4 regions of the Paenibacillus macerans genome follow, and region 1 is predicted to be linked to each of the others. Evidence: riboswitches for the same ligand, from Rfam matches in the RefSeq annotation. Region 1 holds a riboswitch; each other region holds the start of a gene.
What was found. Region 1 has a riboswitch for cyclic di-AMP ahead of DYE26_RS22545 (C40 family peptidase). Riboswitches for the same ligand answer to the same signal wherever they lie in the genome.

Region 1 (7,928 bases):
TCTGCCTTCGTGGTTTGCGCGTATGCCGCCGCTTAATGCGCCGCAGTAACGCCAAGCTGTTGATTCCTGTCCACATATTTGCGGATGATCGAGACTTCAACCCGGCGGTTTTGGGCTCTTCCTGCTGCCGTATCGTTGCCGGCGACGGGGTGATATTCGCCGTAGCCGATCGCGCTGAATTTCTTCGGATCCAGGTTGGAGTTCAACAGCAGGATCTTCATGAAGTTCAAGGCGCGCTCCGCGCTCAAATCCCAGTTGGACGGGAATTCATAGGTGGAGATCGGGACGTTGTCCGTATGCCCGGAAACGATCACCTCATAGTCCGGAAACTCCTGCAGCATCGTCGAGATCGCTTTGGCGAGCTGACGGGATTCCGGCTTGACCTCGGCTTTACCCGAAGCGAACAACGCTTTGTCGCTAATGGTGATCATTAATTGCGATTGGTTGAGCTTTGTATCGAGATCGTCGGTCAGCCCGTTTTGTTTAATATAATTGTCCAGCTGCCGCTTTAGGGCCTCCAGGCTTTCCTGTTCCTTGCGCATCAGCTCGCTGTTGTTCTTGATCATGGAAGAGGATTCCGGCTGCTTGTCCAGTCCGTTGGACGAATCCTGTTTTTCGGTCATGGACGTTTGGTCCAAAATGCTGACGCTTCCGGTAAGGATACTATTGAACGCCTGGCTCATTTCTTCAAATTTCTTGGCGTCGATCGTACTCATGCCGAACAAGACGATGAACAGCGCCAGCAGCAGCGTCATTAAGTCGGAATAAGGAAGCAGCCAGCTTTCGTCGGCATGCTCCTCGTGATCCTGGTGTTTATTCTTTTTGCTCACCTTCATTTACCCCCTTTTCTAAAATTTCCGCACGTTCGGCAGGGGTTAAGAACACGGCCAGCTTCTGTTGAATGGCGATGGTGGATACGCCGGATTGAATCGACAGCAGTCCCTCCACCATCATTAATTTCACTTCCATCTCTTTTTTGGAGAGACGTTTCAATTTATTGGCGATCGGATGCCACAGCACATAACCGGTAAAAATACCAAATACGGTGGCGATAAAAGCGCCGGAAATCGCGTGGGACAATTTTTCGATATCACTCATATCCGAAAGGGCCGCAATCAGACCGACGACGGCGCCGAGAACGCCTAGGGTCGGCGCATACATCCCAGCCTGGGCAAAGATCTGCGCCCCGACTTTATGCCGTTCTTCGGTAGCCGCAATGTCTTCCGTAAGCACGTCCTGAACGAATTCCTGGTCGTTGCCGTCGATGATCATGCGCATGCCTCCGCGCAGGAAGTCGTCATCGATTTCTTCGACTTTCGCTTCCAAGGCCAGGAGTCCTTCGCGCCGGGTAATCGTGGCCCACTCCGTAAACAACGTAATCAATTCAGCTTTGGTGATCATCTTCGGTTGAGAGACGATCAATTTAAGCAGCTTGGGAAACTTTTTCATATCCGCCATAGGGAAGGCCATGAACAGCGACGCCGCGGTTCCGACGAATATGATGACGAAGGCCGCTGGGTTGGAGACCAAGCTTCCAATAGGCGCACCTTTTAGAAACATCCCTACAATGAGCGCAACGAATCCAAGAATAAGTCCGATAATCGATGAAATTTCCATTGTACACCTCGTCCTTGAGTTAAATTGAATCCTTTCTTTCTTTCCGCATCCTTGCGGAAAAGACGTTACTGCTGCCTAAAAAAAGATTTATCTATTTTATCGACAGTTTTCCCTTTTTTTTTAAGTGGTTTTTTCAGGTATAATAAGATCATAGCCTGAATACCAGGGCTATCAAGGGAGGATATCACGGTGGGAGTAAAGCACGGAAGAGATTATGAATATATTTTGGCCGACCTGACAAAAGCGGTGGGCCGGATTTCCGATAGCTACCTTTTCTTTGATATGGAATCGTCGGAGTGGGCGGGATTGGCGGACGAGGAGCGGGCCGAAGTGCAGGAAGCGCTGGCTGAAGACCTGTTTTTTGCGTTAGGAGCGGAACCCGTTCTTGAGGTGGGGAGCGCGATCGTTATTTATGATCCTGAGGGGCACCGCATCAATTTTCTGATCGGGGACGAAGAGCTTACTTCCGTGGCTTTGATCTAGAGAGATTTGGTTTGGCACGGGATTCCGTGGTAAAATAGTTAGTCAGGAAGCATTACGCATGTTCAGGTTGTATGTGGAATAAAATAGTTGAGGACGGGGCCGGAAGCTTAGGTCCCGATGCGCCAGGGGATGCTTACATAACTAGGAGTTCTTGAAGAGAACGGGGAGGATAAATGATGCCGTTTACACCGCAAGAAGTACAAGCGCATTTGGAAAAGCTGGAAGGCTGGGAACTTGAGGAAGGACGATGGATCTTCCGCAAATATACGTTCTCCAATTTTATGAAAGGCATTGCTTTCGTGGATGAGGTGGCTGCGATTTCGGAAGCGTTTAATCATCATCCGTTTATTACGATCGACTATAAAACCGTGACTCTTCGGCTGACTTCATGGGAAGAAGGCGGAATTACGGCAGTGGATATTAAAGAAGCGCAGCAATATAACGAGGCGTTCGAGAAAATGCGCGCCGCGGATTAGGCTAGGCAAAAAACGCCCGCCGGAAACGCTCAAGTTTCCGGCGGGCGTGCTTTTCATGTGCCGTTATTTTTGCCGTTATTTTTTCTCCGCGAGCCACATCGCGACGTTGGCAATTTCTTCATCCTTGAGCCGATCCTTGAAGGAAGGCATCATTCCGCCTTTGCCTTTGGTGATAATGCCGTAAAGCTGGTCTGCCGTCAGTTCTGCGCCGATCTTTTGCAGATTCGGTCCCGCGCCCCCTTGCAACTGATCGCCGTGGCAGGTGATGCAGTTTGCTTTTACGGTGGCTTCGGCTTGTGCCGCATTCATCGTAATTTCAGGCAATTGCGGTTTGGCTTCCTTGGCGGCCTGCTCCCGGCTCGGCAGGGTGAACATCAATACGATGGCCATAGCGCAAGCCACGAAGAACAATCCGCTCATGATCCACTTTTGCATTCCAATCGCCCCTCCTATGTAAGCTACCTTTTCCATTATAACGGAACATGCCGCTCGATCATAGTCTTTGTGTCAAAAATAGGAACAATTCCGTCGTGATTGCGGTAAAGTTTGTAATAAACTTCATAGCAAGTCCGATCTAATGGATCGGGAGCATTTTTAGGATGAGGGGTGAGACCCTCGATACACCATGCAATAAAAAGGCTTGGAGATGCCGCCAGGGGTCATTTTGTCGTAAAGGTCCGTGATGGTGAAGCCGGCCTTTTGATAAGCGCGAATCGCCCGGGTGTTCCACGTCAGCACTTCCAAATCGATCTCATGGCCCGGTTTCCGCCGCAGCGCCTCCTCGACGATCGCCGTTACAAACCGTTTGCCGAGCCCTTGTCCGCACAATTCCGGCTTCATACCGATACCGAGCCGCGTAACCCTTTCCAACGGGAAATATTGGGCAAATCCGGCGAGTTCTCCGTTCTCGTCCAGCACGGACACGTATTGCTCCGCTCTGATCGCCGGGTTGCCGAATTCGACATCGAGCGCTTTCATTTGTTCCCAAGGAAGCCAGCTGTAAACATCATAGGGAGAATCGTACCGCCAGGTGCAGATTTCTGCGCCGTGGCTCTCTTCCATGGGAACGATGCGAAACTGAACAATCGGTTTATCCATTGGGATCCTCCTTTAAAAACGGCATTCCTATTACCCTCACTCTAACGGGATTTACTTGACTTGTAAAGGTTCTGCCGTCTCTCGGACACCTGTGGATTTATGGAAATCAACAAAAAATCGGTAACCTTTTGGCGTGTCGCTTCGTTATATAGATAGGGATGAAAAAAACCGCAAGCCAATTCCGAAGATAAGCTTACGGCTGACAGGTCATGCGGAGCGAAATTAAGCGCCGGCGGAGGTTCAGGATTCCGCGGCGTATACGGAATAACCGTATTTGCTGAGCACCCGCTTCGCGCCAACGAAGCGGTTCTGGTAATAACTGCTGCTCAATTTGTCGATCCGGATTCCTTTGGATGAAGAGGCATGGGCAAATTCTCCGTCGCCAACGTAGACGCCCACATGCGATACTTTTCCGCCACCCAGGGTGTTAAAGAAGACAAGATCGCCGGCTTGCAGCTTGCTTTTTGATACCGGAGTTCCTACCTTGTATTGGGCCGTGGATACGCGAGGAAGCGTAACGCCCATTTGTTCGAACACATACCGCGTAAACCCGGAGCAATCAAATCCGGCCGTACTGGTGCCGCCGTATTTGTAAGGCGTGCCGTACACGGAATTGACGATGTTGGAGAGCGACGTTTCCTGCTCGTCCGCAAAGGCGCTTCCCGTTCCCAGACTGAAACATAGAGCCAAACTCGTTACCGCTGCTGCTAAAGTCTTTCTCAAGATGTCTAACTCCTTCCAAGGCCTGCGAGGTTAGCTTAAGGATTCGGTTGAAGGCTCCCTATGATCCCTTTGAAGCGGGATCAATTCACCCTGACTGATGTGGTTCCCCCGTTTCCCGGGTGCGGGGAATTCGGCAGTTTCATGTAGTATGCACCCAAAAACGACGTCACAACAAAAATTACAAAGTTGTTACTATTTCTGTTGGTCATTTTACCAAAGTGGGCCAACATTGGCAAGTTTCCCGGCAAAAAGGATGCTTTTGGCCTGTGTGAGGAGCGGAGTGATCTGGGTATTGATTCCTAAGGGGGATCATCCGTAGACAGGAAAAACCCGCAGGAGACGTGGTATCCCAATCATCCCTGCGGGTTTGTCGAATTCGTTATGGATTGCGACTACTGTTCGGCTGTCACAGCTTCAAATTTCTCGGAGCTCATAATGCGCTTAGCTCCAACATACCGCTTCTCGTAGTAACTTTCGCTCAGTTTGCTGATGACAACTCCTTTGGAAGAAGAGGCATGCGCAAATTTGCCGTCGCCGACATAAATACCAACATGAGATATGCCATCGCCGGAAGTGTTGAAGAACACCAGATCGCCTGCGATTAATTCATCCTTGGAAACGCTTGTTCCCATCTCAAATTGGGAGCCCGATTGATGAGGAAGATCGATGCCGAGCTTGTTAAATACATACATCGTAAATCCGGAGCAATCAAAACCGGACGTTGTTGTTCCGCCTGCGGAGTAAGGAGATCCGAGGCCTTCTTCAATGGCGCTGTCCAGTTTGGAATCCGCGAAAACGCTGCCGGTTCCGATCGTGAAAAGCAATGCAAAACTTACTGCTGTTACGGTCAAACGCTTTTTCAAGAATTATGCTCCTTCCAATGCCTACGAGGTTAGCTTAAGGATTCGGTTGAAGGTTCCCTATGATCCCTCGCTTACGAGATCAATTCACCCAAAGTGGTTCCCCCGTTTCCCCGGCGCAGGGAATTCGGCTTTGATTTCTCACCTGATAAGACTTATTCGACGTAACTTGCTATTTTCCTGCCAAAGATGACAAAAATAATTACAAAACTGTTACTGAAATTGTGTTGCTGTTATTTTAACAAAGACAGGGATCATTTGGCAATGGTTAATTCGCGAGACTAAGAGGGGAAAACCTGACACAAGGCCTTCGCAAAGTCGCGGAGGCCTTGTGCCGTAAAGGTTTCAGAGAGATGAAAAAATTTTAACTTTTCTCGGTTTTTGTCTGCCAGAGGCGATATTGCGAGGTGACCTGCCAAATTTTAAAAGCGCTGCGACAGAGAGGATAGGTTTGCTGGAGGATCAGCGCCAGCATTCCGGTCCAGATCCAGGAGACCGTTCCGAACAGCAGGAACACGCCCAGCCCGAATGCGCCCAGTATGCAGGAGATCCCGATGCCCTGAAGAAGGTGCCGGAAGCAGACGAGGAGGGAACCCCAGACGCTTGATTTGAACAAGTACCCAAATTGTACGTAGAGAATGCATTGTCTCACCAGCCAGCCGTATACGAACCAGCCCAGGATGTAGATGAGACCCTTCAGCAGCGGGGCCATCTGTCCTCCGGCCCCCAGCAGATGCGGCCATAAAACAAGGAGCTTGGGAATAACCCAGAAGGCCGGGATAATGATTAAAATAAGTTCAATGGCATAAAACAGGACAACCGGCTTCCAGAATTCTTTCATTCCGCGGAACAACGGCAGTCCGTGTCCACGGCTCTCGGAGGGGACAAGCCCGTATAGAATTCCCGCTTGAATAAGAGGCGTGAGCAGGAGGCGTAGGACCGCCATGCCGATCAGCAATCCTAAATAGAGGCGGACGTCCGGATTGCTCCCCAAATGGATACGCCCTTCCAGCAGGAACAGAATTCGGCTGAGTTGCGTGGGCGGCGGATCCGGATGCCTTTGCAGTAGCGCGGTAACGGCGGTATCGACCAGGCGGTACAAAAACAATCCCCACAGCAGTTGATACAGGAACAAAATGATGACGGAGGGAAACTGGCTTTTCAGCAGGCTCCACCCCTGACGCACATAAGTCATATTTTCACCTCTTAAAAGTTTTGCGAGCGTTGCTTTACTCGATATGCTTCGAGCAAAACTACTTCAGAAGCATAAGCTGAGTTCTGCCGGCGTTTACCATATAAGTGTTCCGAGCAGGGCTTCCAGCAGCTTGGTCACGCTCATATTGGAGCGCGAAAGAAGGGGCTCGGGTACTTCCGTCTTCAAATAATTGTTGATGTGTTTGTTTTCGACCACCAGCGAATAGTCGGGATCGATTTGCACCCAAGCAAGCGGTTCCTTGTATTGCAGTTTAAGCTCGACGCGGCTGTCCTCGCCTCTCCATTGTTTTCGCACCGTATGGCCGTCCTTGAACGTGAACTGCAAGGGTACCTTCGGATAGGTCGCCCCTCTGCGGGAGATGACGACGGTGGATTCGTAAACGGCGGTCCCGTCCTGGAGGAGCGGATTCACCGTGATTTTGTCGACGGAGAAGTCGGCCATTTTGCCATCGTATACATACTGCGAAAAATAGTTTTTCCAGCTGCGCCCGGTGACCTGTTCGACCACCCGCTGGAAATCGGCCGTCGTTGGATGTTTAAAGCGGTACTTGTGGGCGTATACCGTTAAAATGCGCTTCATCGTTTTGCTTCCCACCTGGCGTTCAATATCGAGCAAAATAAGCTTGCCGCGGTAATAGACATTTTTGGTATAACCGTCGCTGGATCCGTACTTCCAGGCGTTCTGGGTCAGCGGAGCCGGTGAGGAAATCAGGGCGGCCTGGATCGGGAGCGCCGGGGTGATGCCGAACTCCTGCTCCATTAATTTGTCCTCCGCATAGGAAGCGAAGCCTTCATCCAGCCAAGCCTCTTCAAATTCATTGCTAGCGATCATGCCGTAAAAAAACTGGTGCGCGATTTCATGAATGACCGTCCGCTCCAGCTCATCGTAACCGGGAGAATCGCCGCTAGCGCCAAAAGCGGTCACAAGCGTCGGGTATTCCATCCCGCCGGCTCCGTTTCCGTCCGCGGGGGGCACCACGATGGACAGGGTGGAATAAGGATACCGTCCGTACCACCTGCTGAAATTGGACAAAGCCGATTTGGCCGCATAGAAGTAGCGCTCTTTCAAATCCTGATGGGCGGGGTCCAGGTAAAGCTTGATCCGCACGCCCGGCACCTCGGAGGAGGAAAAAGGCTCTTCCGCGTAAATGAAATTGGGGGAAGCCGCCCAGGCGAAGTCATGAACATCGTCGGCGTAAAACTGCACCGTTTTCCGTCCGCCTTTGACGGCGGCTTTTTTCGTCTGAAATCCGGTAGCGGCAACGGTATAGGCTTCAGGCACATTAATTCTCACGCTGTATATGCCAAAGTCGGCATAGAATTCGGAATTTCCGTGGTATTGATGGAGATTCCAGCCTTCCGCCGCGCGCCCCCGGGTGCCCGCAGGCTCATACACGCTGATTTTCGGAAACCACTGCCCGGCCATCACGAAATTCCCCGCCGTCCCCATCCGCGC
Region 2 (7,928 bases), 4.0 Mb from region 1:
TTTTTCTGCCGCTGTCTTTCGGGCTGAGCTGGATCGAAAGGAGGTACCGGCATGGAGCGTACGGGAATTGAACTGCTTGTCTTCAGTTTGCCGGAGCTGGGCCGCGGCGTATGGAAAACGGTTTTAATTTCGCTTTATACGATTGCGATCAGCATCGTCTGCGGCCTCGGGTTTGGAGCGCTCCGCACTTCGCGGCGCCTGTGGCTGCGGATTGCAACGCGTGCGGTGCTCGAGCTGTTTCGCAGCGTACCGGTGCTGGTCTGGCTGTTTTTCTTTTTTTTCGGCCTGCCGTTGTTTTTCGGGATCGACATTCCCGCTTTTGCTTCGGCCGTGCTGGTTTTGTCGCTTTGGGGCATGACGGAAATCGGCGAGGTGGCGCGCGGCGCGCTGCAGTCGCTGCCTAAAGGCCAGCTTGAAGCGGGCCAAGCGATCGGGCTTAATACCCGCCAGCTGTACATATATGTGCTGATCCCGCAGGCGGTGCGCCGGATGATACCTCCGAGCATCAACGTGTTCACCCGGATCGTGATGACCAGTTCGCTGACCGTGCTGGTCGGAGTTACGGAAATGATCAAATCGGGGCAGCAAATCATCGAACGGAATTACAAATACGGCCTGGCGGCGATCATCATTTACGGCGCGCTGTTTGCCTTGTATTTTCTGATTTGTTATCCGCTGTCCGTCTATTCGCGGCGGCTGGAGAAGAAGTGGGCGGAGTAGTTCAACTTAACGGAAAGGCGGGACAGGACATGGGCGAAAGCTTATTAAGCCTGGAGGGCGTCGTGAAAATTTTCGACAAACATCCGGTTCTGAACGGGATCGACCTGGAAGTGGCGCAAGGCGAAGTCGTCGTTATTCTCGGACCTAGCGGCTGCGGCAAAAGCACCCTCCTGCGATGTTTGAACGGTCTTGAACCGGTGCAGGGCGGGAGCATTCGCTTTCAGGGCGAGGACCTTACTGCGGGCAAGGCGATCTGGCAGCAGGTCCGGCAAAAGATCGGCATGGTGTTTCAGAGCTATCATCTGTTTCCCCATATGACGGTACTGGAAAATATTTTGCTGGGACCGCTGAAGGTACAAAAACGCTCAAGAGCCGAAGCGGCGGCGGAAGCGCTGCAGTTGCTGGAAAGGGTAGGCCTGGCGGACAAAAAGGACGCCTATCCGCGCCAGCTCTCCGGCGGACAGCAGCAGCGGATTGCGATTGTGCGCGCGCTGATCATGCACCCGCAGGTCATGTTGTTTGACGAGGTTACGGCCGCGCTGGATCCCGAAATGGTCAAAGAGGTGCTGGAGGTGATGCTGGATTTGGCGAAACGGGGGATGACCATGCTGATCGTCACGCACGAAATGGGTTTTGCCCGCGCCGTGGCGGACCGGATCGTGTTTATGGATCAGGGGGAAATCCGCGAAACCGCAAAGCCGGATGAATTTTTTGCGGGACCGCGAAGCGAACGGGCCAGGCAGTTTTTGGGGCAGTTTTTTGCCATCGAAACCGGAAAAGGGAGTGGAAACCTATGAAAAACTCATGGAAACGGGCATTATCTGTATTATCTTTATTGCTGCTTGCGGGGATGCTGACCGCTTGCGGCGGCGATTCCTCCGGCGCGGCCGGCGGCTCGGCGGGAGCCAAGGAGGCTTCCGGCGGCGGCATTCAGGCCATTAAAGACCGCGGCAAACTGATCGTCGGCGTATTTTCCGACAAGCCGCCTTTCGGGTTTACGGACGAACTAGGAAATTTCATCGGTTTTGACAACGATTTGGCCAAACGGTTCGCCAAGGATTTGCTCGGCGACGAAACGAAAATTGAATTCGTCACGGTCGAGCCGGCCAGCCGGATTCCTTACTTGCAAAGCGGCAAGGTGGACCTGATCGTCGCCAATATGACGGTCACGGACGAACGGGCCGAGCAGGTAGACTTCACCAACCCGACGATGAAAGTGGCGACCCAGGTGCTCGTCGCAGACAACAGCGGAATTCAAACGCTGGACGACCTGAAGGGGAAGAAAATCATCGTAACCAAGGGAACGACCGCCGATATTTTTCTGACGGAAAACCGCCCGGATATCGAACTGGTCAAATACGATAAAAACACCGAGTCTTTGCAGGCGCTGAAAGACGGACGCGGCGACGGCTACGCTCAGGACAATTTCATCTTAATCGGCTGGGCCAAGGATAACCCGGGGTTTCATCTGATCGAAGAAAAGCTGGAAAAAGAAGCGCCGATCGCTCCGGCTGTCCAAAAAGGCAACACGGAGCTGAGGGATTGGGTCAATACCGAGCTGGAAAATCTGGGGAAGGAGCAGTTCCTGCTCCAACTGTATAACAAATACGTCAAAGACGAGCTGGGGCCCGATACCGATCCCAATGAGGTCATCACGGAGGGCGGCAAGCTTTAGTCCGGTTAAACCTGCAAACCTTTTTGCAGGTTTTTTCACGTCCAGTCTTAGAACCTGGTACTATTATGTGGTATAATGAGTTGATCGAAATAACTGGCAACTTCAGTTTAAAAGGGGATAGATCAACTTGAACTATGAGCAGTGGCTGGCGCCGGAATTTTACAATATAACATCGGAGATGGAGAACCACGACCCGGGGAAAACGGCTTTAAAATGGTTAAGCGAGCAAGGCGATTATGAGGAAATTTCATACGGAGACCTGCTGGCCGGGGCGAACCGGCTTGCCGGAGGATTGTCCGGGCTCGGATTAAACAAAGGGGACCGCGTGCTGGTGATGATGCCGCGGCATATTAATGCTTACGTAATTTATGTGGCCTGCTTGAAGCTGGGGCTGACGATCATTCCTTCGTCCGAGATGCTGCGGGCCAAGGACTTGGCTTACCGGCTTCGGCACTCCGGGGCGCGGGCGGTCATCGCCTGGCACAATGCGACCGGGGAGGCGGACAACATTGATGAGGAGCTGCCGTCATGGGCATTTCGCATCGCGGTTGCCGGAAGCAACGAAACCGTCCCCGCTCCAGCCGGGTGGGTTATGCTCGATTCATTGATGGACGGGCAGCCGGACACCTTTGAGGCGGTGCGGACTCACCGCGACGATATGGCCATTTTGGCTTATACGTCCGGAACGACCGGCAATCCGAAGGGCGTCGTGCACAGCCATGGGTGGGGTTACGCGCATCTCAGGATCACCTCGGCCTGGCTGGACATTCGAAGCGCCGATACAGTGTGGGCCACAGCCGCGCCGGGCTGGCAAAAATGGATTTGGACCCCGTTCCTGTCGGTGCTGGGGAATGGGGCGACCGGTTTCGTATATCAGGGGACGTTCCAACCGCATCGCTACCTGCAGCTATTGGAGAATTACGGCATTCAGGTCATGTGCTGCACGCCGACCGAATATCGGATCATGTCGAAAACGGACGGGCTAGGCGGTTATAACCTATCCGGCCTGCGCAGCGCCGTTTCCGCCGGGGAGCCGCTAAACGATGAAGTGATCCGGAAATTTCAAGAGGAATTGAACATCACCATTCGCGACGGATACGGGCAAACCGAAAGCACGCTGCTGATCGGCAATCTGAAGGATACTCCGCTTAAGCAGGGATCGATGGGCAAAGCGGTTTCCCCGGGCGTGGCGGAGGTGGTCGACGAGCGGGGAACTCCGCTTCCGGCGGGACAAGTCGGGGATATTGCCGTTCATGTTAGCATGCCGGCTTTGTTTAAAAACTATTACCTGGAGCCGGAGCGGAAGCAACAAAACGTGCGCGGTGAGTATTTTATTACCGGGGACCGGGCGCGAATGGACGAAGAAGGCTATTTCTGGTTCGAGGGGCGCGGCGACGATATCATCATCAGTTCCGGATATACGATCGGGCCGTTTGAAGTCGAAGAAGCGCTGATGAAGCATCCTGCCGTCAAGGAATGCGCCGCCGTGGCGAGTCCCGACGAAATTCGCGGGCATATCGTCAAAGCTTTTGTTGTGCTGAAAGAAGGGGCGGCGGGTTCGCCGCAACTGGTCAAGCAGCTTCAGGCTCATGTCAAAGCGGTGACGGCCCCGTATAAATATCCGCGGAAGATCGAATTTGTCGCTGAACTGCCAAAAACGAATACGGGCAAAATCCGCAGAGTAGAGCTGCGGGAGCGGGAGGAGCGCGCAGCCTTGAAGGTGAAAAGCTCCATTTAAAAAAGAGGACTCCGAACTAGGGCAAGAAGGCCTTGATGTAATTGGGGAAAATCACCGACGACTTCATGAATTCGTTACATGGTAAGAAGGACGGCTCGATGAGATCAAATGCAAAAGCCCCATTTGAATTTCTGCAAATTTCTGCTTTTGGGCGGTTGAAGTGCAAAAATACATCTCATTTGCAGCTATAGGATAAAAAGGTAGCTTATCATAAGAAATGAACTGCATATTTGCAGTTGAACCGCCTGTTTCGGGGATTTTCGACGAAAATCGCATGCCCTTTTGCATTTCGTGCCGCTAGCGTTGCATTTAAGTCTGGCAAGATACATTTTCTGAGCACACCAATGCTCTAACGGTTGCCACAAGCGCTATTTGTTCCAATACCATTGATTTCAAATTGTAACGGTTGCCATGGTGCTTATTTCGCTGAAATCCGGTAATTTTTGCCTTAGATTCAGGCAAATAACGGCGCTCGCAACCGTTAGAATTTAGATAAGGTCTTTTTTCGGCAAATAGCCGCTGCTACAACCGTTTAGATTTCGGATAGCTTTCACGGGAAAGCTTGAGCAAAAGTTAATTCAACGCCAGTGATTTCGTGCCGATTTCCCCTCTTCCTTTTTCCAGCTCCGGGTTCCATCGCTGTTAAATCCATGCTCTATCTGCTTTAAAGTTGGTTTCCGCTGCGGCCTAAGCGGCAGGAGTGTGGGATTGGCAAAAGTTCGAACGCATATTGTCCGGGCCTTTTCCTCAAATTAGTAAGGACCTGCATCTTATCATCTTTTTGGAGGAGGCTAAAACATGGCAAATCCTTATTCCAGCATGCAATCGCAAAACCCGATCTCATCCGCCCAGCAGTCCGTCAAAAAAGCGCACCGGGCCGTAACGCAAGCACAGTCCCATCCGAGCGAAGAAACGGTGGAAAATGCCTATAACGCCATTCACAAAGCGGAGAACGCCATTTCCCAGGCGGATGGGCGCATGAACCCGGAACCGCTGGAACGCGCCAAGGAAGATTTGCAGGAGGATCAGGCCGATTTGGCTGAAGCGGAAAGCCGGCTGCGGTAACGAATGCGGCAGCGAGTATATGGCGAAATCGAAAATGTTACAGAACATGGGTTGACATGAACGCGAATTGCCTTTACTATAGACTCACGCTTAGTTTCCGGCTTAAGGAGCCGGGAAACGGGGGAACCATTTTTTTGGGGCGAATCATTCAGCAATGATTGTAGGGTACCATCTTACCCGAGCCCGTCAGCTAACCTCGTCAGCAGTGGATGGGTCTATATTGCGACATTAAGAGATTTTATTAGGCCCTTTTATAAGGGCCTTTGTCCGTTTTAAGGACCCTGCTGGGTAAGCTTTGTCTTCTCCAAGCGGCGGTCCTTTTTGGTTTGGACAAATATTTCTTATGAGGGGATGAGGAGGAATGAATCAATTGGAAACGTCCGTAATTTTTGATCCAAAGACGGATGCTTACCCTTCCCGGGTTTATGCTGAGCCGAGATGGCTTCCGCGGCAGGATCCCATCGTATATGGCGAGTGGAACGCGGAAAGCGGAATCAGCAAAGAGCATTCGGATTTTTACGCCAAAAACGGTTATCTGTTCCTGGAGAACTTTTTTGGCGGAGCGGAATTAAAGGGCTATCAGGAGAAGGCGCAGCGCTTGCGGGAAGCATCCCGGAACCTTTCATCCGATGAAATTATCCGCCAGCCCGGCGGGGAAGAAGTGCATTCGATCTTTGCGATTCATCGGACCCACCCGGTTTTTCAGGAGTTGTCCCGGCATCCGAGACTGCTCGCGATCGTCGAGCATGTTTTGGGGGGACCAAGCTACATCCATCAGTCGCGGATCAATTACAAGCCGGCATTTACCGGCAAAGAGTTCTACTGGCATTCGGACTTTGAGACCTGGCATGTGGAGGACGGGATGCCCCGGATGCGGGCGCTCAGCTGCTTGATCGCACTGGAAGACAATTATCCGTTTAACGGACCGCTTATGGTCATGCCCGGTTCCCATCAAATCTTCGTGTCGTGCGTCGGCCAGGCGCCTGATGATTGCTCCAAGGAATTCATCGCGCCCGATCAGGCGAGCTTAACCGAGCTGGCGAAGCGCTGCGGCATTGAAACGCCGGTCGGCAAGGCAGGCTCCGTACTGCTGTTCGACTGCAATTTGATGCACGGCTCCAACAGCAACATTACGCCGTACCCGCGCAGCAATATTTTTATGGTCTATAACAGCGTAGCAAACAAACTGGCGGAGCCTTATTTCGGGAAGAAGCCGAGACCCGAATACATGGCGGCCCGCACGGAATTTTAAGAAAAAAAGCCGTCCCGGCAAAATGGCTTTGCGTTGGGACGGCTTTATACATAAAGAAGCGCAAAATATCGCATAGTAAATTCAAACCCCAACCTTCCGGGAAAGGAGTGACCTTTAGGTGAGCAATAAAATTGAAGCCGTACGCGCGGATCATCAAAATTTTGTCGATAAGACCGAAGACGAGGTTAAGGCCGTGCCGGCCACCACGAATGTGAATGAAGCGGTCGAAGCCATTACCGGGCATATCAATAAATACGATGAACCTGAAGAAAAGGAACAAAAGAAATGACGCACCGCCAGAAAAACCCCGGAATTCCGGGGTTTTTTCGCAAGCTACATGTTTAGCGCTTGATTGGCCATTTGCACGTCGTGGGCCAGCAGTTCTTCCAAATTGTACGCCGGATAGTAGCCGTGTCGGTGCATGAAGTTAAATATTTTGGTATGAAGGGCGATGGCGCCAAGCAATTGTTTTTGGAATGTTTCCTTTAATTGAGGAGTAGCCGTCTCCGTAATGGAGGCCGCGTAATTGCGTACGGAGGCTTTGGCGAAGCCAAGCAGGCTGGCCGCGTCAAATCCGGTCATATCGGGCGAAACGTTGCGGGCCATACCAGGCGCCAGCGGATAAAATTTAAGCAGTTCGCGGATATTGTGCTCCAAGGTTTTGATCGTTTCTGCATAAAGCGCTTTTAACTCCGGGTCCATCACCATCGGCAGTTTCTTTTTGAACGCCGCCAAATTGGCGGATTGAAAGGCGACTAGCTCATGCAGCTCCAGTGTTTCATGCCAGGCCAGATGCTCCTGTTTCCATTCGTTATTCACGATCTCACACTCCATAGTTAGAATTGATTCATTATATGCGCAGCGGAACCTTATGGGTATTTGTCCTTGTCTGGGACGATTTTACTCCGGCTTCCGGCAATAATAGAAAACGATGGGGCGCATTCTAAAAGTGATTTACCAAGCAACCGAAAAACAGCGAAGGAGGATACGTTCTCATGGAATTGGCCGCACACGAGGCACAGGATTTGAATGAACTAACGTTAAGCTGCGTTAACTCGATTACGAACATGGCGTGTTTCTTAAACCAAGCGCAGGACCCTGAACTGAAGGCGATCCTGCAAAAACATCTTCCGCTTCATTTTCAGGACTACAACATGAAGGTGGAGTATTTAAGCAAGGCGGAAGGGGCCAGCGGGAAACTGGCCATCCCGGATTTGCAGCCGGTCCTGCAATCCTTTACCGAGGCGTCTGCGTCGCCTGTTCCGGTCACGCCGAGAACCTCGATTCAGCAGTTCAACGACCGGGAAATCGCCACCGCTTATTTGCTGACTTTGAAACGGGCGGGCAGGGAGTACGCTTGGGCGGCCATGGAGATGAGCCATCCCGACATCCGCAGCTTCCTGGAGCATGCCTTCTGCATGTGCTCGCACCACGCTTATGACGTATGGCAATGGATGGTAAAAAAAGGCTATTATCCG
Region 3 (7,928 bases), 3.7 Mb from region 1:
CCGTGCGCCATGGCGAGACGATGGCGGCGGCGGAAGCGCCGGCCTGGCGGTGGCGGTATGTATCGGTCCCTTCCCGGTCGACCTCGAAGCCGTGGACATCATGCTTGATGACGGCAACGCGAAGATTCATGGCATGAAACATCTCCACAAGACGGGCTATTAACGTTGTTTTACCGCTGTTTTTATAGCCGACGATTTGGATGATCGGCGCCATTTCGTTAACCTCCTTGTCCAAAGCGCTCAAAGAGAAGCGCCCGGAAGCTTCAGCACGGTGACCATTTCCCCGGCTTCCCTCGCTTCGCCGGAAGGAGGAATGACAATCAGCGCATCGCTGTCCTTAATCGTGATCATCACGCCCGATTCGTCAAGCTCGGCCGGATAAGCGTAAAGCTTGCCCTCGCGCGCTTCCAGCCTCCCCCGGACGAATCGGGTAAAGTTGTTGATTTTCTTGTATGGCCGGCCTAGCTCCGCCGTCATTTCCGGCAAAAACGGCTGCAAAACGCCAAGCATCCGGCCGATCGCCGGGCGCACGAACAGCTCGAAGCCAACAAAGCAGGCGCCGGGATTACCGGATAACGCGAACAGCAGGTTCCCGTCCTTCACGGCGGCAGTCGTCACGCTGCCGGGACGCATCGTCACTTTGTTGAACAGCATTTCCACCTCGCCGCCGGACACAAGATCGGCCATAATGTCGAAATCGCCGACGGAAACGCCCCCGGTGGTGATCACCGCATCGTAATCGGCAAACGCCGCCCGCACCCGCTGGCGGGCCAGCTCCAGATCGTCGGGAATCGCCTCCAGCATAAACGGCTCCGCACCCGCGTCCTTAATCTGACTGGCCAGCATGTACGCATTGCTGTTGCGAATTCTTCCGTCCTGCAGCGGTTCGCTTATAGCCAGCAGCTCCGAACCGGTGGAAAAAACCGCGATCCGCGGCTTTCTTACGACAGGCACCCGGTCGATCCCAAACGTTGCGAGCACGGAAATTTCTCCGGCCCCCACCTTGCGCCCGGGCTCCAAAATGACCTCTCCCGCGGCAAGCTCCAGCCCGACGGGAGTAATATTCTTGCCCGGGTCGATCTCCCGAATGAGCCGGATATACGTTTTGCCGTCCTGCCGGATCGTCTCGGTCATTTCAAACATGACCACAGCGTCGGCTTCGTCCGGCACCTTCGCCCCGGTCATAATCCGCGCCGCCGTTCCCGGCGCGAGCGGTACGGAAGGCAGAGAGCCGCAGGGGATCTCGTCCACCACCTCCAGCAGAGCCGGGCGGTTCGCGCCGCAGCCCTGCGTATCCCGGCTGAGGATGGCAAAGCCGTCCATCCCCGACCGGCGAAAATGCGGATACGGATGGGGGGCTGTCACACGTTCGGCCAAAATCCGTCCTTGCGCGTCCGGCAGCGCTACGGTTTCTGCCGGCAGGCGCCGGGCATAAGGCAGAATCCGTCCCTGCGCGTCCGGAACCTGCAGCGCTTTGCGGCGAAATTTGTCTTGCTGCGAATCGGTAGTCATTTTTTAACCTCCTGCAAATAATCATCCAGTAAAGCGGAGGCTTTTTGCGAAACGGCCAAAATTTCCGCCTTGCTTAAATCATCGTAATGGATTCCCATGACCACGGTCACCGTCCGATTCAGCGCCGCGGCGGCGCGGCGGGCGAAATCCTCGCTTAGCGTGTGCTCTTTGTGGCCGGGAACGGCCGAGGTTTGCACGGTAACGCCCCCTTCCGCCGCGTAAGCGGTGGACGCCGCGCCGATATGGACCTCGCCGCCGCCGATCGTGAGCAGCAAATCGCGCCCCATCGGAATCGCCTCCAGCTTGATGTCGTCAAATGTCAACATGCCGCAGCCTCCTTTTCTCCATGTATAACCACATTTTAAAGGATTCCGCGGATTTCGTCCAAATTTCGGATGCCTTCCGAGCGCATAAACTCGGTCAGCCCGGCAACCAGTTGCTCGCCCGCGCACGGCTGCACGAAATTGTAGGTCCCCACCTGCACAACGGCCGCTCCCGCCATAATAAACTCGATGATATCCCCGGCGCTGCCGATACCGCCCATGCCCATCACCGGAATCGTAACGGCCCGGCACACCTGGTGGACCATCCTTAATGCGATCGGCTTGATCGCCGGCCCCGACAATCCGGCGTACAGGTTGTCGAAGACGCTGCGCCGCCGGTAAATGTCGATTTTCATTGCCGAAAACGTATTGACCAGCGAAACCCCGTCGGCGCCCTCCTCCTGGCACATTACGGCCATCCCGGCAATGTCTTCGGCGTTCGGCGACAGCTTGACGATCAGCGGCAGCTTCGTGGCCGCGCGCACCTCGCGGACGACGCCGCGGGCGATCTCCGTTTTGATCCCGTAGGCCATCCCGCCCTCCTTGACGTTGGGGCACGAGATGTTTAATTCGATCATGTCGACCGCCTGACGTCCCTCCCGCTTGCGCCAGGCGGCGTCCTCATCGATCAAGCGCGCGCCCTCCGCGTATTCCTCGAGCGTGTTCCCGCCCAAATTTACGATACGCGCCAAATCGAGCGTTTCCCAATACGGACATTCATCGCGGAGAAAAGCAGCGACGCCGGGATTTTCCAAGCCTACGCTGTTGAGCATTCCGGAAGGCGTTTCGGCCGCGCGCAGGCCGTCGTTTCCCGCCTTTGGACGGAGGGTCAAGCCTTTGCCGCTGATCCCTCCAAGCTTGTTGATATCGTACAGCGCACCGTACTCCCGCCCGAAACCAAACGTACCGGAGGCCATAACGACCGGATTCTTAAAGGAAACCCCGGCGATGGCACAGGACAAATCGATCCCGCTCATGCAAAAACCACCTCCTCCACCGGAAAAATGGGGCCGTCCGTACACGCCTTTTTCCGGCCGTCCCGGCATTTCACGCTGCACACCAAGCAAGCGCCGATGCCGCAGGCCATCCGGTTTTCCAAAGACACGTACACTTTGGCCCGGCTTCCCGCGCTTGCCTGCTTTTGCTGCACGGCTTGCAGCATCGAATGCGGCCCGCAGGCGATGATTGTGTCATAAGCGTCAAAATCGGCGCGGTCGAGTATCGAACCGCCCACATCAACGATAGTCCGGCCCGCGGATGCCTGGCGAAACTCTTCGACCATGTACGCTTCCCGGCTGAAGCCGAGATATACGTCAGCCTGTGGCGCCGTTTTGAGGGCAAAATAAAACGGGGCGATACCGATGCCGCCGCCGATGAATGCCGTTTTTCCCGTTAGCGAGGGAAAGCCGTTGCCGAAAGGCCCTTCCATCCGGAGCGGATCGCCAGGCTTCAGCTGAGAGATCAGGCTGGTTCCTTCCCCGGCAATCCGGTACAAAAATCCGATCCGGTCCTCCGTCAAATCGAAAATGCTGATCGGCCGCGACAGCAATGGATACCGTTCGCCGGCGCGGAGCATATAAAACTGGCCCATTTTCCCGGCAAAGCTGCCTTCCGCCGTCAATAAAAACACGTCATCGGCAACCCGCCTGTTGCTTACCACGATAGCCATCAAATCCACCTCTTCCTTACGTCTGCTTCATCAAAGGATGCAATTTTTCGGGAAGAACGTCTGTGATGTTTTTCATAATTGTGTCTTTATAAATCCCGTTAAAGATGGGCATACCAAATCATAACAGTACCCGGACGAAGGAGGAAAAATGTTGACTACCCTGTTCAGAAACTTCCTGATTTCCGTTTTCATTCTCGCAGTAATCGGGGGCAGCATGCCCGTCGTATCGGTTTCTTCCGAAACGTCCCGCGTTGCGGCTGCTGCGCTGCAGCCCGGCGACAAGGAAGCAAAAGCTCAAGCCGCCCGGGCGGACGCCAAACCGAAGCCGGCCGATTTAAGCGAGCTTCGGCGCAAATATTCCGAAACGTTCAAATTTCGCGGACCTGAGGTCAAGCAAGTGGCGCTGACGTTTGACGACGGGCCGGATCCGAGATTTACACCGCAAATTTTAAACATTTTACAGAAGGAAGGTGTGAAGGCGACCTTTTTTATTGTCGGCAACCGGGCCAAAAAATTCCCTGCCCTGGTAAAACGGATACGCCGGGAAGGCCACCTGATCGGCAATCACTCCTTTGGCCACCCGAATTTCGGAAAACGGTCGCTCAAGCAATTTCAAACGGAAATTTTGCGTACGGAAAAAATCATTCAGCAAACCGCCGGGTACCGGCCCAAGCTGATCCGTCCTCCTTACGGCGAAATCCGGGAGCCGCAAATTAAATGGGCAAAGCAAAACGGCTACACCATCGTCAACTGGAACGTGGATTCGCTGGATTGGAAAGGGCTGAACAAATCCAAGGTCGAAAACAACGTGCTCGGCGCCATAGAGCCCGGTTCGATCGTTCTTTTTCATGCCGGCGGCGGAGTAGGATCCAATTTAAACGGTACGATCCAAGCTTTGCCGGACATTATCCAAACGCTGCGGGACAAAGGTTACCAGTTTGTCGATTTGGCCGAATTGCTAAATACGGCGAAGTATAGATAAAAAAGAAAAGCGCGAGCATCAGACCCAATGGTCTAGCGCTCGCACTTTCTTTACTGGATCTACATATAAGCAAACGAATTTACTTCAACACGTACAGGGTGACATCCTGAAACCCGAACGATTCGACGGATTTGACGCTGCCGGGAATGAAGATGTCGATGCGGTTGCCTTTGATCGCGCCCCCCTGATCGCTGGCCGTGGCCACAAACGCCTGCTTCGGCAAGCCATCATGATTATATCCGGTGACCAGTACCTTCGTTCCCATCGGAATCACGTCCGGGTCGACGGCGATCGTGCCCAGCTTTAACGGGTTTCCGAAATAATCGACCGCGCCCCATTTTCCGTTTTCGTCGGCGGCCGCCGAGTATGCCGATGCTTTCACCTGAATCGTATGGGAATAATTAAACGTTTTGCCCCAGGCTTCGACGACTTTGTCCGATGGCAATACGGTCGGCCCCGACACCGCGTCGGCTTTCATCGTCTTTGCCGCGGGAGCCTGGTTCGATTCCGGCGCCGCTGCTTTCGCTTCGGGAGCCTCCATTTCCGGAATCATCAACTTCAGCCCCTCGTATATATTGCCGGGATCAATCCCCTGATTGGCGTTCATCAATTGCTCCAAGCCGACTCCGTACTTTTTGGCCAACAGATAGAAGGTATCTCCTTCTTCCGTCGTATGTACCGCATCCGCGTGCACAGGTACCGTCTGTAAAACCGCCGCCAAACTTGCGGCTACCAACGTTGTTTTTGCAATCTTCGAGAATAAGAGATTTTTCATGCTGTTCTTCCTCCTTTTATACGCCTGCGGAGTTAGTTGTCGGATTCGGGAAAAAGGATTATCCCCGGCGCCCAATGCGAGCGCTTCACCCCAAGAAAACCGGTCACGTTTCGTTTAACGTTCCGTTATTCGCTGAATCATCCCCCGCACCTGCCGAGGCAGGTTTTGGCTATCTAAATATATCACAATTTTGTAACCAATTGGACAGGAAATAGTATCCAAAACGCGCAAACCCGCATTCTGCCGCTATTATTTATTTATGGAATCATGTAAAAAAAGTAACAACTCATCATGTTGTAACGTACAAACAAGCTTCTAGCCAATCTTGAGGAAAGGGAAGGCCGGTGGGGTGGTCGGCAGATTAACATCCGCTGTCCGGACGGCTTTGCACGATTATCCCGTTTGATCAGGAAGCAGAGAAGAAGATGTGTTGTTCGGGAGAAGCAGATATGCTTGGGAAAAGCAGATATGTTCGAGATCAATAAATCTGTTCATAGATCATTAGCCAGGTTCGGGAAAAGAAGGTTTAGGAGAAGTGAAGTGAAGCAGACCTGACGGGAGAATGGGGCAAGACAACGGAAAAAAAGAAAAAACCGTGATCTTGCTGCAGTCTGAATCCGTTTGTGCAATGTCCGTAGCGTTCAATCATTTCTATCAGGCTGCAGCCGCAAGGGACTGATTCGGTTGGCGTGCGATCAGCCGGCGGTAAGGAATCGCCGGAATTGCCACACACATGCGCAGCAACTTCTGCCGCAGCGTTTCTTCCGCTCCGGGCAGTCCTCCGGACAGGCGCAGCCGGCGGCGTATGGTGTATTCGTTCAGGTACGCCTGCAGATGCTTCAGTCCCAAGGCTCCATACGTACCCTTCAGCGATTCCCACGCCTCTCTCACCACTCTCCGCAAGGGCGCATATAGCCGAAAGGCCTGAGAGAACAACTGCACCGCCGATGTACGGACATCCACATGCCCGCCAATAAACACGGTTAGATCGCGACGGTTTGCCCTCTTTTCGCCTCCCCGCTTATGCGGCACCAGGCGGATTTTGACCTGCTCCGGCTCGCCCGACTCCGTGACCGTGCATCCCGCTACGACCGCCGAGGCGTACGGATGCGAAAGCTGACACCGGGACGGATTACGCCCATACTGATCGCTGTTCACCTTCACGTCTCCGGAGAGCAGCTCCCGGGCATCGAACTCCCCCACGGCATGACGTATTTTGTGCAGCATCGACCAGGCGGTTTTGTAGGTGACCCGGATCACCTTGCTCAGCCGCAGCGCCGAGATGCCGCCCGGGAGCAGGAATAAATCCAGGGCCTCGAACCACTTGAGCAAGGGCAGATGCGTTCCTTCAAAAATCGTGCCGACCAAAGGAGATGTTTGATGCTTGCACTTTCCGCACTCGAACAAAGGGATATGCCGGGAAGACAGACGGCTGCACCGGGTGTAAGCGCAGCGCGGGCAGACGAAGCCGCTTGGCCACTTCATCGCGATCAGCGCCTCCATGCAGTCCTGCTCGCTGTTAAAACGGCTGCTGAATGGTTGAAGTTCCGTTTCCGTATTGACTTCCATATTCGCTCGCCCCCGAATCAAGAATACACGAACATAAATTCCATTTATTTCATTATACCAAACACGTGTTCTCTTATCAAGCCAAAAATCTCACCTGAACCGCCTCATTTTTTCCCCCTTTTTTTGTTTTTTGTTCTCTCTTTTTTGGAACCCTTGCTCTAACCCCCACCCCCTGCTCCCTGCTCCTGAAAGAAGGGGATAATCGTGCAAAGGCAGGCAGCAGGCAGGAACACCAAGGCAGGAACACCAAGACACAAACGCTATAGACAGCCACCTCAGTCCGTCATCCTGGAATCAATAGAGCCAAAGTCATCATTTATTTCTTCAAGCACCGATCTCGATTTTTGAGCTAAAAAACTTCTGAAGTGGCCTTCAGCATTGATCTTTCGACTGGTCTTGAGCTGAGGTAACAGCATTTCATATATAGACGCCTTGAATAGAGAAAACGAGGTCGAGTTTACGAATTAAAAGTGAACTCCTCGAAAGCAGGATTCTGCTAAATTAAGAGGAGTTCACTTGATATCAGAAGAAAAAATATGGTGAAGTGAAATAAAAACATATGAGGATACTAGCTTAAAGGCACTACAGCACTTTGCTTAAAAAATCCTTCGTGCGCTGGTGCTGCGGCGCGCCAAACACCTGCTGCGGCGTCCCCTGCTCGAGAATCACGCCCTGATCCATGAACAGGATGCGGTCGCCGACCTCGCGGGCAAAGCCCATTTCATGGGTGACGATGACCATCGTCATCCCCCGTTCCGCCAGGCTCTTCATCACGTCCAGCACCTCGCCGACCATTTCCGGGTCAAGCGCCGAAGTAGGCTCGTCAAACAGCATGACGTGCGGCTCCATCGCCAGCGCGCGGGCGATCGCGATCCGCTGCTTCTGTCCGCCGGATAGTTGGGCAGGATACGCGTTCCGCTTATCCTCCAGTCCGACCGTCCGCAGCAGTTCAACGGCGATCTTCTCCGCTGAGCTTTTCTCCATTTTTTTCACGCGAACCGGAGCCAACGTAATGTTGTCGATCACCGTTTTGTGCGGGAACAGGTTGAAATGTTGAAACACCATGCCCATTTTCTCCCGGGTTTTGTTGATGTTGTG
Region 4 (7,928 bases), on a different contig from region 1:
GAGGTATGTAGGCGCTTCAATTAACCGGCAATAAATTTAATGATAACCATCCCGAAAAAGATCACGATCATTAACGTCAGCATGCCGAAGAAACCGTTCATCAGATCGAACAGGTCGTTGCGCGGTTCTTCGTTAATATGCTGCCGTGGATCGTTCGCATGCGTGTTTGCATCCATAGCGATGGGGCCTCCTCGCGAATTTATCGTGTCGTCAACTACATTTGTCATAGACAATTCGTTTTCAGGTTATTCTTAGTATAACCAATCGCTTTTCACTTTGTAAAGAAGAAGGGATGGGCGGAGCACTTTCTTTTTTTTAGTGGGATGTGGTATAATTGGTTCGGCAGCTGTCGCTCAGGGAGAGATCCCTGAAAATGTTCATCTTGGAACGTTTTACCGGCGAACGGTCTGCATCATTCTCACATTCAATCCAATTGCTGGGCTGAAGCAGCAGGTATTTGACGCGCTCCCAAGCAAACCTATAAGGAGGAGAATATCATGGCCATTGTTAATGTATCCGATCAGTCTTTCAATAGCGAAATTGAAGGACAAGGTCCGGTTCTAGTTGATTTCTGGGCTCCCTGGTGCGGTCCCTGCAAAATGATCGCTCCGATTTTGGAGGAGTTGTCGGCAGAAGTGGGGGACTCGGTGAAAATCGCCAAGCTCAACGTGGATGACAATCCGGAAACGGCTTCCCGTTTTGGCGTAATGAGCATTCCTACCCTGATCCTGTTCAAAGACGGTCAACCGGTCGACAAAATCGTCGGGTTGAACTCGAAAGACACGCTGAAAAACCTGATCGCCAAGCATCAATAAGACAGGGATAAGGCGATAGGGACTTTTGCTGCGCGCCTTGGATTACGCCTCCGGTTTCGTCCGGGGGCGTTTTCTGTGTAAGCGGTGTACGCCTTCGGGCGGCGCGGATGTTTTTCTAAATTCCATGCGGGAGGAGGATGAAGGGCGTGGACTCATTTGTCAACGAAGCGCAGGGGCAGGAGCAGGAGAAGGCGTTGGAGGCGATTCGCCACAAGCTGGCGTTGCTGCCGGATTTGCCGGGCTGTTATTTAATGAAAAACAAAGACGGCAAAATCATCTATGTCGGCAAAGCCAAAGTGCTGAAAAACCGGGTCCGTTCGTATTTTACCGGCAGCCATAACGGAAAAACGCAGCGGCTGGTCTCGGAAATCCGCGATTTCGAATATATCGTAACCGGAAGCAACATGGAGGCGCTCATTTTGGAGTGCAACCTCATTAAGCAGCATCATCCGCGTTATAACGTGCTTTTGAAGGACGACAAAACCTTCCCTTATATCAAAATTACGAATGAACCGCATCCCCGGCTCGAGGTGACCCGGCGGGTGCTTAAAGATAAAGCGAAATATTTCGGTCCGTACCCGAACGCGTATGCGGCCCAGCAAACGAAAAAGCTGCTCGACCGCATGTATCCGCTGCGCAAATGCAACGTGATGCCCAAAGAGGTGTGCCTTTATTACCATATGGGGCAATGCCTGGCGCCATGCGTGCAGGAGGTTCCGCAATCGACCTACGACGATATGACCCAGGAAATAACGTCGTTTCTGAGCGGTGGGCACGAGGAGATCAAAAAAGAGCTGGAGCGCAAAATGCATGAGGCGGCCGAGGAGCTGCAATTCGAGCGGGCCAAGGAACTGCGCGACCAGATCATCAATATCAACGCGCTGATGGAGAAGCAGAAAATCACGATGAAAGACGCCAAAGACCGCGACGTCTTCGGCTTTGCCGTCGACAAAGGCTGGATGTGCGTGCAGATCCTGTACATGCGGCAGGGGAAAATGATCGAGCGGCATGCGTCGGTATTCCCGTTTTACGGCGATGCATACGGAGATTTTCTGTCGTTCGTCACGCAGTATTACAGTGAAAATCCGGCCTTGCCGCAGGAGATTTTGCTGCCGGAGATGAAGGAGGATGCGGAGGCTGAGGTCGCTCGGGCTGAGGGGGATCCGAAGCGCGGAGCTGAGCCGTTCGGGGCTGCGGCTGAGCGTCGCGGCGAAGACGGAGCGGAGCCAGAGCCGGTAGGCCTGGGGCCGGAGGCCGCGGCTGGGCAAGCTGCGGGGCAGGAAGGCGCGGACGGTGCGGTACCGGCGCTGGCTGCACTGGCGGGGCTGGCTCCGGCAACGGAAGGCGCGGACAGTCCGGTGCTGAGTCCGGGAGTCCAGGCCGTGCCGGCCCCAGCGCCGGAAGGCGAGAACGGCCCGGTGCCGACGCCAGGGGCGCAAGCGGGGGAAGCCATGCAACTGGAAGGCGAGGCTGGCCCGGTACCAGCGCTGCGTGGCGAGAACGGCCCGGAAGCTCAAGCCGGCCCGGAAACCCGGTCCGCGGAGCAGCCGGCGGCGCTGGATTCGGCCTCCGGAGCGGCGGCGCTGCAGGAATGGCTTGGCGTCAAAACGCTGGTGCCGCAGCGCGGCCTGAAGAAGCAGATGGTGACGATGGCCTTGGAAAATGCGCGCGTGGCGCTCGACGAGAAATTCCGCCTGATCGAACGGGATGAGGAGCGGACTTCGAAGGCGGCGGAAAACCTCGCGCGGGCGATCGGCCTGGAGAAGGCGTCGCGCATCGAGGCGTTCGACAACTCCAACATCCAAGGGACGAACCCGGTATCGGCGATGGTCGTGTTTATCGACGGCAAGCCGGCCAAGAAGGAGTACCGCAAATACAAGGTGCGGACCGTACAGGGACCGGACGACTACGAAACGATGCGCGAGGTGATCCGCCGCAGGTACGAACGGGTGCTGAAAGAGAACCTGCCGCTTCCCGACGTGGTCGTAGTCGACGGGGGCAAAGGGCAGATCTCCGCCGCGACCGACGTATTGGAAAACGAGCTGGGCCTCTATATCCCGGTGTGCGGCCTGGTCAAGGACGCCAAGCATAAAACGGCGCAGCTGATGGCTTTTGACCCGCCCGAGCCGATTCATCTGCCGCGCGACAGCCAGGAGTTCTACCTGCTGCAGCGGATTCAGGATGAGGTGCACCGCTTCGCCATCACGTTCCACCGTGAGCAGCGCGGCAAGTCGATGGTTGTTTCGCGGCTCGACGCGATCCCCGGCATCGGGGAGAAACGGCGCAAGGCGCTGCTGAAGCATTTCGGCTCGCTGAAAAAAATCAAAGAGGCTTCAGTCGAAGACTTCCGGCCGCTTTCGATCGGCGACAAGCTCGCCCGCCAAATTATCGACGCCCTGCGGGACGAGGACGTGCCGGAAGAATTGTAAACTACGGCCAGTTTTGGAGCCATGGCTTACCATGATCGCAAGGAGCGGGAGCGTGATAGGGATCCAAAGTCACTGGCGGCGTTGCATTAACTTTTGCTCAAGCTTTCCCGTAAAAGCTATCCGAAATCTAACGGTTGCAGCAGCGGCTATTTGCCGAAAAAAGACCTTTTCTAAATTCTAACGGTTATGAGCGCCGTTATTTGCCTGAATCCAAGCAGAAATTACCGGTTTTCAGCGAAATAAGCTCCATGGCAACCGTTACAATTTGAAATCAACGGGATTGGAACAAATAGCGCTTGTGGCAACCGTTAGAATATTGGTTTGCCCAGAAAAGGTAACTTTCCACAGATTTAAATGCAGCGCTAGTGCCAATTGCCGCTATTTTGCGGAAACAAATGCAACGCTCACTCCTCTCTGCTCCTTAAACCAAAAAACCGTCGAAGCAAAAATTGCTTCGACGGTTTTTTGCGTTCTGCAGGGTCAACCCTCTTCACAGCCGCCTAAGGCTGCTGCAGCAGCTGCGGAGATTGCGGGGGCTCCGGCTGCTGCGGCTGCAGCGGCGGTGGACCCTGCGGCGGACCCTGCCGCTCCTTGCCCGGCGGGTTGAACAGATAGATGACGTAAGCGACGATCGCCGGCAGGGCGATGTAGACCAGACCGGCGGCGATGTTCACCGCTCCGCCCATAAACATCAGGCTCAGCGCCATAAGGATGCTGTCAAAGATCACGTGCGAGAAAACGACGGTCGGAAAGCCGTAGCGCAGGAAAATGAAGCTGAACAGCAGTCCGATAAAGGTCAACTCGATCGGCCGTGAAATGACCGGATAGATCGGATACAGCGTATGGCCGAAAGCCCAGATCAAGGTCGTCAAAAGACTGGCGATGAACGTGCTGCGGAACAGCTTTTTCAGCATCGGAATGCCGAACAGCCGGTAAACGGCTTCCTCGCCGATCCCGGCCACCCAGGCGAGCAGCGGGAACAGGAGCGGGTAGACCATGTTGTACGGCGATTGTGTCGCATCGGTCGTCGACCAGGTATGAATCGTTCTTTCCAGAATGAAGAAGACAACCGACTGCACCCCGAGCAAAATTAAAGCCCACGCATAACCGTCGGCCACCGCGGTCAGCACATGGCGGCCGTAACCTTCCTCCCTGGACCGCGCCCACAGATTGATGCCGTTTTTCCGCCACAGTCCGTCCCCGCCGACGAGCGAGAAATATACCGAGGCGGCAAGAATCAGGGTGACGAGTCCTTGAATCACGAACCCTACCGTCAGCACGATCGGATCGAGCCCGTCCTTTTCAAACACAGGCAGCATGTTGACCGTCCCGATGACGGACAAGACGAAGTAGGCGCCGGCCAGAAAAATCCCGCGTTTAAAAGTGGTATGCGCCCGCGTCAGCGCGCTGTATACGATGGCCAGGATGCCGAGCACAAATGTGAACAGGGCGTATCCGGCAAAGGTAAGCCAGTTGGCCAGCCGCGTCTGCCCGGCGACGTAATCGGCATGCGACTCAGGAACGGAGAAGTAGCTTTCGAATGACGATACGGCGCCGTATTCGTAGCGGATATCGATCGTCGCTTGCGACTCCCCGAGCTCATCCCCCTTGATGCGATAGAGCAGACCGACATCGCCCTCGCCCGACACGCGCTCAAGGCGGGCTGGGTCAAAGCCGAACGCGGCCAGATAAGGCGCGGCCAGCCGCTCCTTCTCCTCCAGCGTCAAATCGCCCTCCCAGGTGCGCAGCGAGTCTGGCGTTTCGGTACCGTAGTCCAGCATCATCTGCTTTTTCGCATTGCTCGAGGAAACGATTTCCTCGAACCCGACCACTTTGCCGGTGGTCATGTGAACGTCGACGGTCAAAGCGCTAAACACATCGTTTGGTTCGTTGAAACGGACGCGAAATACGTCGTACGGAAATTGCTTGTCATACGTCTTCAGGAAAGGGGCGAGCAAATCCGCCTTCGTTAAATAACCGTACAGATCGGAGCGCGATTCATAGGTAACGAGCGCTTTTTCGGGATGACCGGCCAACTCGATGTTCAGCACCGACTTTGCAAATTCGATAGCTTTCGTTCTGGCCTGCGATTTGGCGATGACGTCATCCGACTGTTCCATCTGCAGCGTGTCGGAAGCGGTTGTCGGAAAAATCTGGACGATGAAGAAAATGACCAACCCGATCAGGGCCATCAGCCAAAGCGTTTTTGTCTTCAGCCTGCGGCTGGACGGTTTCATAGGTGAAAACATTACAAAACTCCTTTAAAATTTTTTGTTCTCAAGTATGATTTTGCGCGAAGTACATCACAGTAAAGATAACATAGTGGAATTTCCAACGCCAGTTGAAGGCAAAAATGATGAAAAGATGCAATAATCCCGTTATACCCTAGCATGGCTCAGATTGGACGGCAAGAAGATCGGGGATTTGCCGTTTCCAGCCCTTTTTCACTGTTTTTAATCAAAATGAACCTTTGTAGTGGAAGCCAATAAGGATTATAATCCATTTGACGAAAACGGAATGAAAACAATTGAAAAAATATTAAGGCCTAATTTCGATTTCGAAAACGGGGGAACCGATTTTTTTGGGGTGAATTTCGCGCGATTGTGGCGGCAGCCGGTATGGCTGCCTTGGTCGGGCGATTAGGGCAACTGTGCATGCCCGAATCCGTCAGCTAACCTCGTAGGCCTCCTGCAACAGGAACCAAACACCGAAAGGCATTGGATTTCCAGTGCTTTTTTCTTTTGTTCTTTTTTCACGACAACAATGGGGTGAATGAATTGTCTTTCAAAAAAATCAGCTTTTCCCCGCCGCAAATTTTGGTGTTGGGTTTTGCGCTCATCATTTTGCTGGGATCGCTGCTGCTGATGCTGCCGATTTCCAGTGCGGCCGGGGAGACGCTGCCGTTCGTCGACGCGCTGTTTACGGCGACTTCGGCGACATGCGTAACGGGACTGGTCGTCGTCGACACCGGGACCTATTTTTCCACGTTTGGCCAAATCGTAATCATGCTGCTGATTCAGGTCGGCGGACTTGGGTTCATGACCATGGCCACCTTGTTTTCGCTCGTGTTGAAACGGAAAATCTCGCTGAAGGACCGGCTGATCCTGCAGGAGGCGATGAACCAGAACACGATGGAGGGGATCGTCCGGCTGATCCGCAAGGTGCTGCTGTATTCGCTGGTCATTGAATCCTGCGCGGCGCTGCTGTTCGCGATTCGCTGGGCGTTTGACATGCCGCTGGGCCGGGCGCTGTACTTCGGCGTTTTTCACGCGGTATCCATGTTCAACAACGCCGGGTTTGACCTGTTTGGCGAATACCGGAGCTTGACGTTGTACGTGGCCGATCCGCTCGTCAACTTCGTGGCGATGTTTCTCATCGTGTCCGGGGGCATCGGGTTTATCGTGCTGTCGGACATCATTGATTTCCGGCGCCGCCGCAAGCTGTCGCTGCATTCCAAGGTGGTGCTGTCGATGACGTCGGCGCTGATCGTGGTCGGGGCCCTGGTCATATTTATATTCGAATTCACCAATCCGCGGACGCTAGCCCCGCTCGGCTGGGGCGGGAAATTTTGGGCCGCGCTGTTCCAGTCGGTGACGCCGCGGACGGCCGGGGCCAACACGGTCGATATCGGCGAGCTGCGGCAGGCTTCGCAATTTTTTATGATCATCCTGATGTTTATCGGGGCTTCGCCCAGCTCGACCGGCGGCGGGATCAAAACGACGACCTTCACCATTCTCGTCGGCGCGGTCATCTCCATGATCCGCGGACAGTCGGACCTCGTCCTGTTCCGCTACCGGATGGCCCAGGAACGTATTTTCAAAGCGGTCACCATCACGATGCTCGCTTTATTTCTTGTGGTGGCCGTCGCCATGGTGCTGTCCACGACCGAGGACGCCAGCTTCCTGAGCATTCTGTTCGAGACGACCTCCGCGTTCGGCACCGTCGGGCTTACGATGGGGCTTACCGGGAAACTAACGGTAATCGGCAAAATCCTCATCAGCTTTACGATGTTCGCCGGAAGACTCGGGCCGCTTACGCTAGCTTATGCGCTTGGACCGAAGAAAGGCAAGGAATTGTACCGCCATCCGGAAGGCAAAATGATTATAGGATAAGATAAGGGGACTTGAGATTAAACATGAAAATGCAGCAGTTTGTAGTCATCGGACTGGGCCGGTTCGGCTCCAGCCTGGCTCTGGAGTTGATGGACCTCGGGTATGAGGTGCTCGGGATCGACCGGGACGAAGAGGTGGTAAACGAATTGAGCGACCAGCTGACGCATGCCGTCGTGGCGGACGCCACGGACGAGGAAGTGCTGAAATCGCTGGGCGTCCGCAACTTCGACTGCGGGATCGTCGCGATCGGTAACGATATTCAGATGAGTATTTTGGCGGCGATTTTGCTCAAGGACTTGGGGATCAAAACCGTGGTCGCCAAGGCGCTCTCCGTCTTGCACGGCCGCGCGCTGCAAAAGCTTGGCGTGGACCGGGTTATTTTTCCGGAACGGGATATGGGCGTCCGCGTGGCGCATCAGCTCGTGACTCCAAATCTGCTGGATTACATCGAATTGTCCAAGGAATACAGCATCGTGGAAATGAACGTTCCCGCTTGCCTTGACCGGAAAAACCTGGGCGACATTAACCCGCGCGCCCGTTTCGGCTGCAGCATCGTGGCCATTCATCGCGAC

Region 2: it holds a riboswitch for cyclic di-AMP, as region 1 does, so the genes downstream of both, DYE26_RS05035 (phytanoyl-CoA dioxygenase family protein) here and DYE26_RS22545 (C40 family peptidase) in region 1, are expected to answer to the same signal.
Region 3: it holds a riboswitch for cyclic di-AMP, as region 1 does, so the genes downstream of both, DYE26_RS06500 (3D domain-containing protein) here and DYE26_RS22545 (C40 family peptidase) in region 1, are expected to answer to the same signal.
Region 4: it holds a riboswitch for cyclic di-AMP, as region 1 does, so the genes downstream of both, DYE26_RS29845 (TrkH family potassium uptake protein) here and DYE26_RS22545 (C40 family peptidase) in region 1, are expected to answer to the same signal.

What each region holds. Positions count from the first base shown of each region.
Region 1 covers NZ_UGSI01000001.1:5,061,649-5,069,576, reverse strand. The annotation lists gene motB (flagellar motor protein MotB) at 33-836, opposite strand; gene motA (flagellar motor stator protein MotA) at 814-1,617, opposite strand; gene DYE26_RS22570 (hypothetical protein) at 1,807-2,100, shown strand; gene DYE26_RS22565 (4a-hydroxytetrahydrobiopterin dehydratase) at 2,277-2,576, shown strand; gene DYE26_RS22560 (c-type cytochrome) at 2,652-3,011, opposite strand; gene DYE26_RS22555 (GNAT family N-acetyltransferase) at 3,171-3,674, opposite strand; gene DYE26_RS22550 (C40 family peptidase) at 3,915-4,397, opposite strand; cyclic di-AMP (ydaO/yuaA leader) riboswitch at 4,402-4,543, opposite strand; gene DYE26_RS22545 (C40 family peptidase) at 4,790-5,260, opposite strand; cyclic di-AMP (ydaO/yuaA leader) riboswitch at 5,264-5,400, opposite strand; gene DYE26_RS22540 (hypothetical protein) at 5,622-6,452, opposite strand; gene DYE26_RS22535 (M1 family metallopeptidase) at 6,546-7,928, opposite strand, start outside.
Region 2 covers NZ_UGSI01000001.1:1,091,832-1,099,759, forward strand. The annotation lists gene DYE26_RS05005 (amino acid ABC transporter permease) at 1-71, shown strand, start outside; gene DYE26_RS05010 (amino acid ABC transporter permease) at 52-720, shown strand; gene DYE26_RS05015 (amino acid ABC transporter ATP-binding protein) at 750-1,517, shown strand; gene DYE26_RS05020 (transporter substrate-binding domain-containing protein) at 1,514-2,395, shown strand; gene DYE26_RS05025 (acetate--CoA ligase) at 2,574-4,133, shown strand; gene DYE26_RS05030 (hypothetical protein) at 4,932-5,198, shown strand; cyclic di-AMP (ydaO/yuaA leader) riboswitch at 5,276-5,418, shown strand; gene DYE26_RS05035 (phytanoyl-CoA dioxygenase family protein) at 5,560-6,450, shown strand; gene DYE26_RS33285 (hypothetical protein) at 6,569-6,739, shown strand; gene DYE26_RS05040 (spore coat protein) at 6,784-7,269, opposite strand; gene DYE26_RS05045 (spore coat protein) at 7,446-7,928, shown strand, end outside.
Region 3 covers NZ_UGSI01000001.1:1,407,911-1,415,838, forward strand. The annotation lists gene mobB (molybdopterin-guanine dinucleotide biosynthesis protein B) at 1-214, opposite strand, end outside; gene DYE26_RS06475 (molybdopterin molybdotransferase MoeA) at 241-1,512, opposite strand; gene lpdD (prenylated flavin chaperone LpdD) at 1,509-1,838, opposite strand; gene DYE26_RS06485 (dihydroorotate dehydrogenase) at 1,874-2,812, opposite strand; gene DYE26_RS06490 (dihydroorotate dehydrogenase electron transfer subunit) at 2,809-3,504, opposite strand; gene DYE26_RS06495 (polysaccharide deacetylase family protein) at 3,656-4,486, shown strand; gene DYE26_RS06500 (3D domain-containing protein) at 4,566-5,261, opposite strand; cyclic di-AMP (ydaO/yuaA leader) riboswitch at 5,267-5,442, opposite strand; gene DYE26_RS06505 (transposase) at 5,916-6,830, opposite strand; gene DYE26_RS06510 (amino acid ABC transporter ATP-binding protein) at 7,413-7,928, opposite strand, start outside.
Region 4 covers NZ_UGSI01000002.1:1,464,852-1,472,779, forward strand. The annotation lists gene DYE26_RS29825 (YqzM family protein) at 21-176, opposite strand; gene trxA (thioredoxin) at 498-815, shown strand; gene uvrC (excinuclease ABC subunit UvrC) at 962-3,244, shown strand; gene DYE26_RS29840 (CPBP family intramembrane glutamic endopeptidase) at 3,745-5,493, opposite strand; cyclic di-AMP (ydaO/yuaA leader) riboswitch at 5,777-5,946, shown strand; gene DYE26_RS29845 (TrkH family potassium uptake protein) at 6,013-7,356, shown strand; gene DYE26_RS29850 (potassium channel family protein) at 7,380-7,928, shown strand, end outside.